4 regions of the Caulobacter sp. GW821-FHT10E02 genome follow, and region 1 is predicted to be linked to each of the others. Evidence: riboswitches for the same ligand, from Rfam matches in the RefSeq annotation. Region 1 holds a riboswitch; each other region holds the start of a gene.
The links. A riboswitch is a leader RNA that binds a small molecule or an ion and turns the genes downstream of it on or off. The one in region 1 is predicted to bind cobalamin.
Positions count from the first base shown of each region.

Region 2: it holds a riboswitch for cobalamin, as region 1 does, so the genes downstream of both, AC07NI_RS06375 (TonB-dependent receptor plug domain-containing protein) here and cobW (cobalamin biosynthesis protein CobW) in region 1, are expected to answer to the same signal.
Region 3: it holds a riboswitch for cobalamin, as region 1 does, so the genes downstream of both, AC07NI_RS06360 (TonB-dependent receptor plug domain-containing protein) here and cobW (cobalamin biosynthesis protein CobW) in region 1, are expected to answer to the same signal.
Region 4: it holds a riboswitch for cobalamin, as region 1 does, so the genes downstream of both, metE (5-methyltetrahydropteroyltriglutamate--homocysteine S-methyltransferase) here and cobW (cobalamin biosynthesis protein CobW) in region 1, are expected to answer to the same signal.

Region 1 is NZ_JBWKMV010000001.1:1,049,534-1,051,727, forward strand. It holds gene AC07NI_RS04685 (CbtB domain-containing protein) at 1-152, opposite strand, end outside; gene AC07NI_RS04690 (histidine phosphatase family protein) at 145-894, shown strand; cobalamin riboswitch at 914-1,097, shown strand; gene cobW (cobalamin biosynthesis protein CobW) at 1,215-2,194, shown strand, end outside.
Region 2 is NZ_JBWKMV010000001.1:1,420,251-1,422,444, forward strand. It holds gene AC07NI_RS06365 (PepSY domain-containing protein) at 1-419, shown strand, start outside; gene cobU (bifunctional adenosylcobinamide kinase/adenosylcobinamide-phosphate guanylyltransferase) at 403-918, opposite strand; cobalamin riboswitch at 955-1,144, shown strand; gene AC07NI_RS06375 (TonB-dependent receptor plug domain-containing protein) at 1,296-2,194, shown strand, end outside.
Region 3 is NZ_JBWKMV010000001.1:1,416,081-1,418,274, forward strand. It holds cobalamin riboswitch at 742-944, shown strand; gene AC07NI_RS06360 (TonB-dependent receptor plug domain-containing protein) at 1,123-2,194, shown strand, end outside.
Region 4 is NZ_JBWKMV010000004.1:183,530-185,723, reverse strand. It holds gene AC07NI_RS20695 (DUF5690 family protein) at 1-838, opposite strand, end outside; cobalamin riboswitch at 951-1,177, shown strand; gene metE (5-methyltetrahydropteroyltriglutamate--homocysteine S-methyltransferase) at 1,297-2,194, shown strand, end outside.

The sequences.
Region 1 (2,194 bases):
AGCGCGCCCTGCTCGGTGCTGACGAAATAGAGGCAGACCAGCGCCAGCAGCACGCCGAAGACGGCCCAGGGCGCGATGTCCTTCAGCGGGATCGCGGTCTCGCCGCCGATCGGGATGAAGACGTCGTCGGAAATCGTAGAGGCCGTGGCCATCGTGAAGCTCTCCCTGGGATTTTCGCGTCCCGGCGCTGAAGCGAACCTGGAAGGGTCTGACTCTCGACGATTGCTCGTCGATCACAGTGGCGCGACCGCGCCGGAGTTTCACCGGCTTCCTTCCAAGGCCATGTTCGAGCTAGGAGGCGTCGCCACGCGTCGTCAAGATTTATCGGAGCCCGCCTTGGCCACCCGCCTCGTTTTTCTGTGCCACGCCGCTACGCTCTCCATGCGCGAGGGCGGCTTTCCTGAGCCTGACGAGGCCATCGACGCAGCCGGCCGCGAGCAGGCGAAGGCGCTCGCGCTCCGCCCCGCGCCGCAGCGGGTGTTCACTGCGCCGTCGCTGGCCGCACGCCAGACGGTGGAGATACTGGGGCTCGATGCGGCCGTTGAGCCTGCCTTGGCCGACATCGATCACGGCGTCTGGCGCGGTCGCGGCCTCGCCGAGATCCATGCCGAGCAGCCCGAGGCGCTGATGGGCTGGATCGCCGATCCGGCCGCCGGGACGCCGGACGGCGAGGCCTTCGCGGCGGTTATCGCCCGGGTCGGAGCCTGGATCGACGCCCAGGCGGCAAGTGACGACCGCATCCTGGCTGTCACCCATCAGCCGGTGATGCGCGCCGCGCTGGCCCACGTCCTGGATATCCCACCAGCCGCCGCGTTCCGGATCGATATCGCGCCGCTGGCCCAGCTCACCCTGTCGTTCAATCGGCAATGGCGGTTCCAAAGCCTGACCGCTTGACCCCACGCGGGGCTCAGCCTACGCCCGTCGTCGTGAAGGCATGGAGGCGAAAGCCTCCGGGAATGCGGTGACCAATCCGCGGCTGCCCCCGCAACTGTGATCGTCCGTCGATCGCTTCGGCACACGCCACTGGGACTAGTCCTGGGAAGGCGCCGAGGCGGGAGGGCGTAAGCCAGGAGACCGGCCTTCACGAAGATTGATGCGACCGGGCGGGGTGCACCGGTGCGGCAAGGCATGGCCTTCCGGACGCCCCGCGTCCGCGTGGTCCTGCGCGCCGTTCCTTGCCCCGTCTGGCGACAGCCAGAGGCAGGGACGACAAGATGGCCAGAATTCCGACAACCGTGGTGACCGGCTTCCTGGGCGCGGGCAAGACCACCCTGATCCGCCATCTACTGGAGAATGCCGGCGGCCGGCGCCTGGCCGTGGTGGTCAACGAGTTCGGCGATGTCGGCATCGACGGCGAGATCCTGCGCGGTTGCGGCGTCGAGGGCTGCTCGGACGACGACATACTGGAGCTGGCCAACGGCTGCATCTGCTGCACCGTCGCCGACGACTTCCTGCCGACGCTGCAGAAGCTGATCGACCGCCCGAACCCGCCCGAGCACATCCTGATCGAGACGTCCGGGCTGGCGCTGCCCAAGCCCCTGGTCAAGGCCTTCACCTGGCCGGAGGTGCGCACCCGCGCCACGGTCGATGGCGTGGTGGCGATGATCGACGCCGAGGCGGTGGCCGCTGGTCGCTTCGCCCATGACGAGGCCGCGTTGAGCCAGGCCCGTCTGGCCGATCCGACCCTCGACCACGACACCCCGCTGGAAGAGCTGTTCGAGGAGCAGCTGGGCTGCGCCGACCTCGTCATCCTCAACAAGACCGACCTGATCGACGCCGAAACCCTGGCGCGCGTGGAGGCCTCGCTGGCCGAGCACCTGCGCCCGGGCGTCAAGGTGATCCACGCCCGCCAGGGCGCGCTGGACCCGGCCGTGCTGCTGGGCCTGGGCGTCGCGGCCGAGGACGATCTCGACAGCCGCAAGTCGCACCATGAAGGCGAGGACGATCACGACCATGACGACTTCGACAGCTTCGTCGTGCGCGGCGGCGCGGTGACCGATGTCGAGGCCCTGACCTCTGGCCTATTGGGCGCGCTCACGGCCCACGACATCCTGCGCCTGAAGGGCGTGGTGGCCGTGGCGGGCAAGTCGGCCCGCCTAATCGTCCAGGCCGTCGGCCCGCGCATCCAGACCTATTTCGACCGGCCCTGGCGCGAGGGCGAGGTCCGCGCCTCATCGCTGGTGGTGATCGGCGA
Region 2 (2,194 bases), 370 kb from region 1:
GCCGCGTGACCTTCACCGACGGCGAGCTCTTCACTCGCGCTTCGACGCTCGTGCCGGGCGCGCATCTGGTCATGCGCGATCGCCTGACCCAGGACGACGCCTACTGGTACTCGCACCACGACAAGGCGCCGCTGCCTGTGCTGCGCGCTGGCTTCGATGACCCCGCCCACAGCTGGTTCTATATCGACCCGACCAGCGGCCGGATGGTGGGCGTGGCCGACGACTCCCTGCGGCTCTATCGCTGGACGTTCTCGGCCCTGCACAGTCTGGACTTCGGGTTCCTGCTGGCTCACCGGCCGCTGTGGGACATCGTGGTCTGGCTGCTGAGCATCCTCGGCCTGATCGTCTCGGTCAGCGGCGTGGTGATCGGCTGGCGGCGGATCAAGGCCGACCTGACGCGCTCTAGGCCTGCGGCTTGAGGCGCAGCGGCAGGCCGGCGGCGATGAAATAGACCTCGTCCACGGCCTGGGCCAGCCGCTGGTGCAGCCGCCCCGCCTCGTCGCGGAAGCGGCGGCCCAGCGGCGTCTCGGGCACCAGGCCCAGCCCGACCTCGTTGCTGACCAGCCAGAGGCGGGCAGGGCAGGCGGCCACCGTCGCGACCAATTCGGTCGCGGCGGCCGCGACGTCGCGCTCGTCCAGCATCAGGTTCGACAGCCACAGGGTCAGGCAGTCCACGACCGCCACGGCGTCGGCGGGGAGGGCGGCGATGGCCTCGGGCAGCGCCAGCGGCGCCTCGACCGTGGTCCACGATTCGCCGCGCTCGGCCTGGTGACGGACGATGCGCTCGGCCATCTCGTCGTCGAAGGCCTGGCCGGTGGCGATCAGCACCAAACGCCCACCGGTGGCGCTTTCAGCCGCCTTCTGGGCGAAGGCGCTCTTGCCGGAACGGGCTCCGCCCAGCACCAGAGTCGACGTCATAAGAGCTCCACATTGACCGTGTGCGGCGCACCCTATAGGGCTGGCCGCGCGTCAGGCTCCTCGAAAGAGGATTAAAAGGGAACGAGGTTCAAGACCTCGGCTGCCCCCGCAACTGTAAGCGGCGAGTTCTAGCGTCACATGCCACTGGGGTCCTCGGATCCTGGGAAGGCGACGCCAAGAGCATAGACCCGTGAGCCAGGAGACCTGCCCGGCGCAGTCGTTCATCGCTCGGCCGGGGTGCGCCGAACGAACGGGATCTCCCGAGAAGCGACACTACCAAGGGCCGCGTGACGGTCCGGAGCGTACCCGTGGCTTAACCGAGCTTGCGAGTGCGTCCGGGCGTGGCGCGCGGGTCGTTTCAAGAAGGGGATAAGACCATGATCCGCACGTTCCTGTGCTCCACCGCACTCTCCACGCTCGTCGCGAGCGCCGCTCTGGCCGACGAGCAGAAGGCCCCCGAGGCCGACGTCGCCGGCAAGGCTGGCGCCAACGGCGTCGCCGAACTGGTGGTCACCGCCACCCGCACCGCCCAGCCGATCGAGAAGGTCGGCCAGTCGGTCACCGTCCTGACCCAGGCCGCCATCGAGGCCAGCCAGGCGATCTCGGTCACCGAGCTGCTGGCCCAGCAGCCGGGCGTCAGCTTCACCCGCAACGGTGGGCCAGGCACGACGACCAGCCTCAACATCCGCGGTTCCGAGAGCCAGCACACCGTCGTGCTGATCGACGGCGTCAAGCTCAACGACCCGTCCTCGACGCAAGGCGGCTTCAACAGCGGCAACCTGCTGGTCGGCGACATCTCGCGCATCGAGATCCTGCGCGGCGCGCAGTCGACCCTGTGGGGCAGCCAGGCCATCGGCGGCGTGGTCAACATCGTCACCGCCGACCCGACCACGCCGTTCGAGAGCTCGGTGGAAGCCGAAGCCGGCGCGCGCAAGACCGGCTACCTGCGGGCCGCCGCCGGCGGCGCCTCGGACAAGATCACCTGGCGCCTGGCCGGCGGCTACTACACCACCGACGGCTTCTCCTCGTACAAGGTCGGCAAGGAGAAGGACGGCTACCAGAACACCGGCGTCTCGGGCCGCGTGCGCGTGGCGCTGACCGACAACGTCTCGGCCGAGGTCCGCTCGGTCTACTCCAAGGGCAAGAACGACTTCGACGCCTTCAACGGCGACAGCGCCGAATTCGCCCGTACCGAGGAACTGGTCGTCTATACCGGCCTGAACTTCGCCCTGCTGGACGGCCGCTGGAACAACCGCCTCGGCTACGCCTACACCGA
Region 3 (2,194 bases), 370 kb from region 1:
TGAACCAGCGCGTGCGTTTGCACTTCACGCGGCCGGCCGCTGAAGAGATGGAAAGGGACGCGGAGCGCCGGACAGCGTCCGGAGTGTGAGGAGTGAATACCGTTTCGACGAAGCCTTAGCGCTCCGCGTAGTCCGTTATCCGGAAGCCTTCGCGAGCGCGGGGTCTTAACCCGCTCACGACGTTTGGGCCTCCGACGGGCGGGCCAGGGCGACGAGCCCCGGTCCCGGAATGCGCGGGCGATTTCAGCCCACGCCTGCCGCGTCCGCCAAGCCTTCGCCGCCAGGGCTTCGTCCCGATGTTTCAGGGAACCTGCCGCTGGAGCCGTCGCGAAGGCGAGCCTCCGAAGAGACCCGGCGAGCGCTTCCCGCTCGACCACTCCTGACGGCCGCCCAAGTCGTCGGCCGAACGCCCTTTCCACGCCGTCAGGTGAGATGAGGATAAGGCAGGTTTTGGAGCGGGGTATGGCGGGGCTTGAACGCTCGTAAGTCACCCTTCTCCCCCTGCGGGAGAAGGTGGCCGCCGAAGGCGGTCGGATGAGGGGTCGCGCACACCTAACCTCCTGCTCCGACACGCTAATCCAACAAGCCTATCAACCCCTCATCCGGCCCTGCGGGCCACCTTCTCCCGCAAGGGGAGAAGGAACAATCCCCGCACCCCGGCGGGATTTCGCCCCCTCCAACCCATTTGCCTTCCGCGCAACTTCCGCTATCAGCGTTCCGTCGCGGTGCCCCTAGGGCGTCGCGACAATGACCGTGCTGGCGCCCGAGAGGGCTTAATAGGGAATGCAGTGCGGGGCCTTCGGTCCCCAAATCTGCGGCTGTCCCTGCAACTGTAAGCGGCGAGTTCTAGCGTCACATGCCACTGGGGTTTTCGGACCCTGGGAAGGCGACGCCAAGAGCGATGACCCGTGAGCCAGGAGACCTGCCAGCATGGGTCGCTCTTGCCGTGGCCCAGGGGATGGTCAAGGCGCGGAACCCCGTCTGAGCGACGAGAAGCGGTGAAGAGCCGCCTCGACCGGTACGGCCGGCGCTTCAACGCGTCCGCGCCGCCGGACCATCGACCCGTGGGCGCCGCCTCGGGTGGCTCTTCGCCATGTCGCTTGGACGCACATGGGGGGCTGCATGCCCAGACTGATCTCTCACGCCGCCATCGCGGCCGCTCTGCTTTGCCCGTTCGCTGCCCAGGCGGCCGACAACGATCCGACCACCTCCGTCGACCAGGTGGTGATCACCGCCAAGAGCCTGGAAGAGACCCTGCCGCTGGAGCTGTCGCGCTACGGCAGCGACGTGGCCATTGTCACAGCCGCCCAGATCAAGGACGCCGGCTTCGTCGACACCGTCCAGGCGCTGCAGACCCTGACGCCGGGTCTCTACATCGCGCCCAGCGCCGGGCCGTTCAGCTATGTCGACCTGTCGCTGCAAGGCTCGCGCACCCAGGACGTGCTGTGGACCGTCGACGGCGTGCGGATCAACAACCGCCTCTACAACTCGACCACGCCCGTCGACACCCTGCCGGCCAGCATGATCGAACGGATCGAGGTGCTGAAGGGCGGGCAGGGGCTGTTCTACGGCACCCAGGCCTCGGCCGGCGTGATCAATGTCGTCACCCGCGCCTTCTCCGACACCCCCGGCGGCGAACTGACGATCGGCGGCGGCGAAAACAAGACCGTCCACGCCGACGGCTATGTCCGCGGCGCCTTCGGCCGCCACAAGGTCGTCGCCTACGCCTCCAAGGACGAAAGCGACGGCTTCGAGCAGTATGACGTCTTTCAGCCCAGCGCGACCGACCGCAAGCGCGGCTACGACGTCGTCACCCTGGGCGCCAAGTACGGCTTCGACTTCACCGAGGACCTGCGCCTGCAGGCCAGCTGGCAGCACACCGACGCGCGCCTGGACAACCTGTCGCCGCGCCTCGTCCGCAAGAGCTACAACGACCGAGACGAGGACATTCTCAGCGCCCGCCTGGACTACACCCCCGACGGCCCGGCCCAGTTCTTCCTGAAGGGCTATCTGCACGACTGGGACACGACCTACGAGAACGTCCAGAACGGCGCTGCCGGTCCGGTCGTGGTCTATCCGGCCGGCACGTACTGGGGTTATCGCGACTACGGCGCCAGCGCCCTGGTGAAGCTGAACCTGAACAAGGGCTTCGAGTACGAGCTCGGCTACGACTTCCAGAACTTCAAGGGCCGCG
Region 4 (2,194 bases), on a different contig from region 1:
GCAGCTCCGACAGGGTGAAGATCGCGGCGGCGTTCTTGAAGCCCAGCTCGGCCCAGATCTCGGCCGAGAAGTTGTCGCGGAAGTCGCGCAGGGCGGTCAGCATCACATAGACCGCGATCAGCAGGATCAGGGCCGGTGCGTGGGCGGCGAACAGGGCGATGCGGTCCTGGCGGGTCATCGGGGCGCGCTTGACCCGCTCGGCCTCGTCGGCGGCGTTGGGCGGCGGCAGCTGAGCCAGGGCGACCACGGCGATCAGCATCAGCGGCGCGAACACCAGGCCCGAGATCGCCGGCATCCACTTGTCGTCGACATGGGACAGCAGCAGCATCTTGCCGACCGACTTGGCCACGCCCGACGACAGGATGAAGCTGGCGCACAGCATGGCGCCCAGCACTTCGGTCAGGCGGCGACCCTCGAGGAAGCCGAACACCAGGCCCCAGATCATCCCCAGGCACAGGCCGTTCAGGTACATGGCCATCGGCCCGATCACCGTCGGCAGGGTGCCGAACAGCAGCAGCGACATCTGCGCGCCGAAGATCAGGGTCAGGATGGCCATGGCCCGGTGGTTGGCCCGCATCTCGGAGATCACCTTGACCCCGATGAACTTGGCGGTGGCGTAGCCGGCGACCTGGGCGATCACCAGGGCGATCTTGAAGTCGATCGCGAACGGCCAGCCGTCCGGGTGGTCGTAGGCGGCGGCCGTGAACGGCTTGCGATAGCCGAACATGGCGAAATAGACGGCGAACGACGACAGGCCGCCGTACAGCGCGAACACCCAGGGCGGGGCGGTGGTGAGGAAGCGGGTGACCGCGCCTTGCCGGGCATTGGCGTCGTTCATCCGGTCTCGTCTCCTTGGACAACCTCCAGCTAAGCCGCTTCGTCCGGTCAGGGCAAACGAAGGTCATATAAGGATATCTTTATATCATTCTTGACGGGCGCGCCGTTCCAGCGCCTATTGCCTGTGTCGTGGTCTGCGGGCGTTCGCGCCCGGAGCTAAGAGGGAAGTCGGTGAGGGCGTGAAACCCCGAATCCGGCGCTGCCCCCGCAACTGTGAGCGGCGAGCCGCTGTCCGTTACGTGTCACTGACGCGCCGAGCTGGATCGGTGGCGTGTCGGGAAGGCCAGGGCAGGGGCGACGACCCGTGAGCCAGGAGACCTGCCTCGACAGATAACGTCCTCCGGCGGGGTGTCCGGTCTGGTCGCATGCTTTACGGCGTGACCGGACTTCCGTCCGTGCGCGCCCACCTGCGCGCGTCCCGATCAGCCTCGCCACAACACCGGCAGAGGCTTTTCAAGAATGACCGTCACCGTCGCCACACTCGGCTTCCCCCGCATTGGTCCCAGGCGCGAGCTGAAGACCGCCCTCGAACGCTACTGGTCCGGCCAGAGCGACCAGCCCTCGCTGCTGGCCGTCGCGGCCGAGCTGCGCGCCAAGACCTGGGCCTGCCAGGCAGCCCTGGGCGCGGACCACGTGCCGTCTGGCGACTTCTCGCTCTACGACCAGGTGCTGGACACCAGCGTCCTCGTCGGCGCGATCCCGGCCCTCTACGGCTGGACCGGCGGGTCGGTGTCGCTGGACACCTATTTCGCCATGGCGCGCGGCAGCCAGGGCGTCGAACTCGCCGCCTGCGGTCACGACCACGGGCCAAAGACGGGTGTCCCGGCGCAAGAAATGACCAAGTGGTTCGACACCAACTACCACTACCTCGCGCCCGAGGTGTCGCGCGGCCAGACCTTCGCCCTGTCCTCGACCAAGCCGGTCGATGAGTTCCTGGAAGCCAAGGCGCAAGGCATCCACACTCGCCCGGTGCTGCTGGGTCCGGTGACGTTCCTGAAGCTGGCCAAGACCAAGGACGCCGACTTCGCGCCGCTGTCGCTGCTGTCGGCCTTGCTGCCAGTGTATGCCGAAGTGCTACAGCGTCTGGCCGAAGCCGGGGCCGACTGGGTGCAGATCGACGAGCCGTGCCTGGCCCTGGACCTCACCGACTTCGAGCGCGGCGAGCTGCGCCGGGCCTATGGCGCCCTGACCCATGCCGCGCCCGACCTGCGGCTGATGCTGACCAGCTATTTCGGCGGCTATGGCGAGAACCTGTCGACCGCCGTGAACCTGCCTGTCGCTGGCGTCCACCTGGACCTCATCCGCGCGCCGCGAGAGCTGGAGTCCGCCCTGGCCGCCAGCCGCGAGAGCCTGGTCC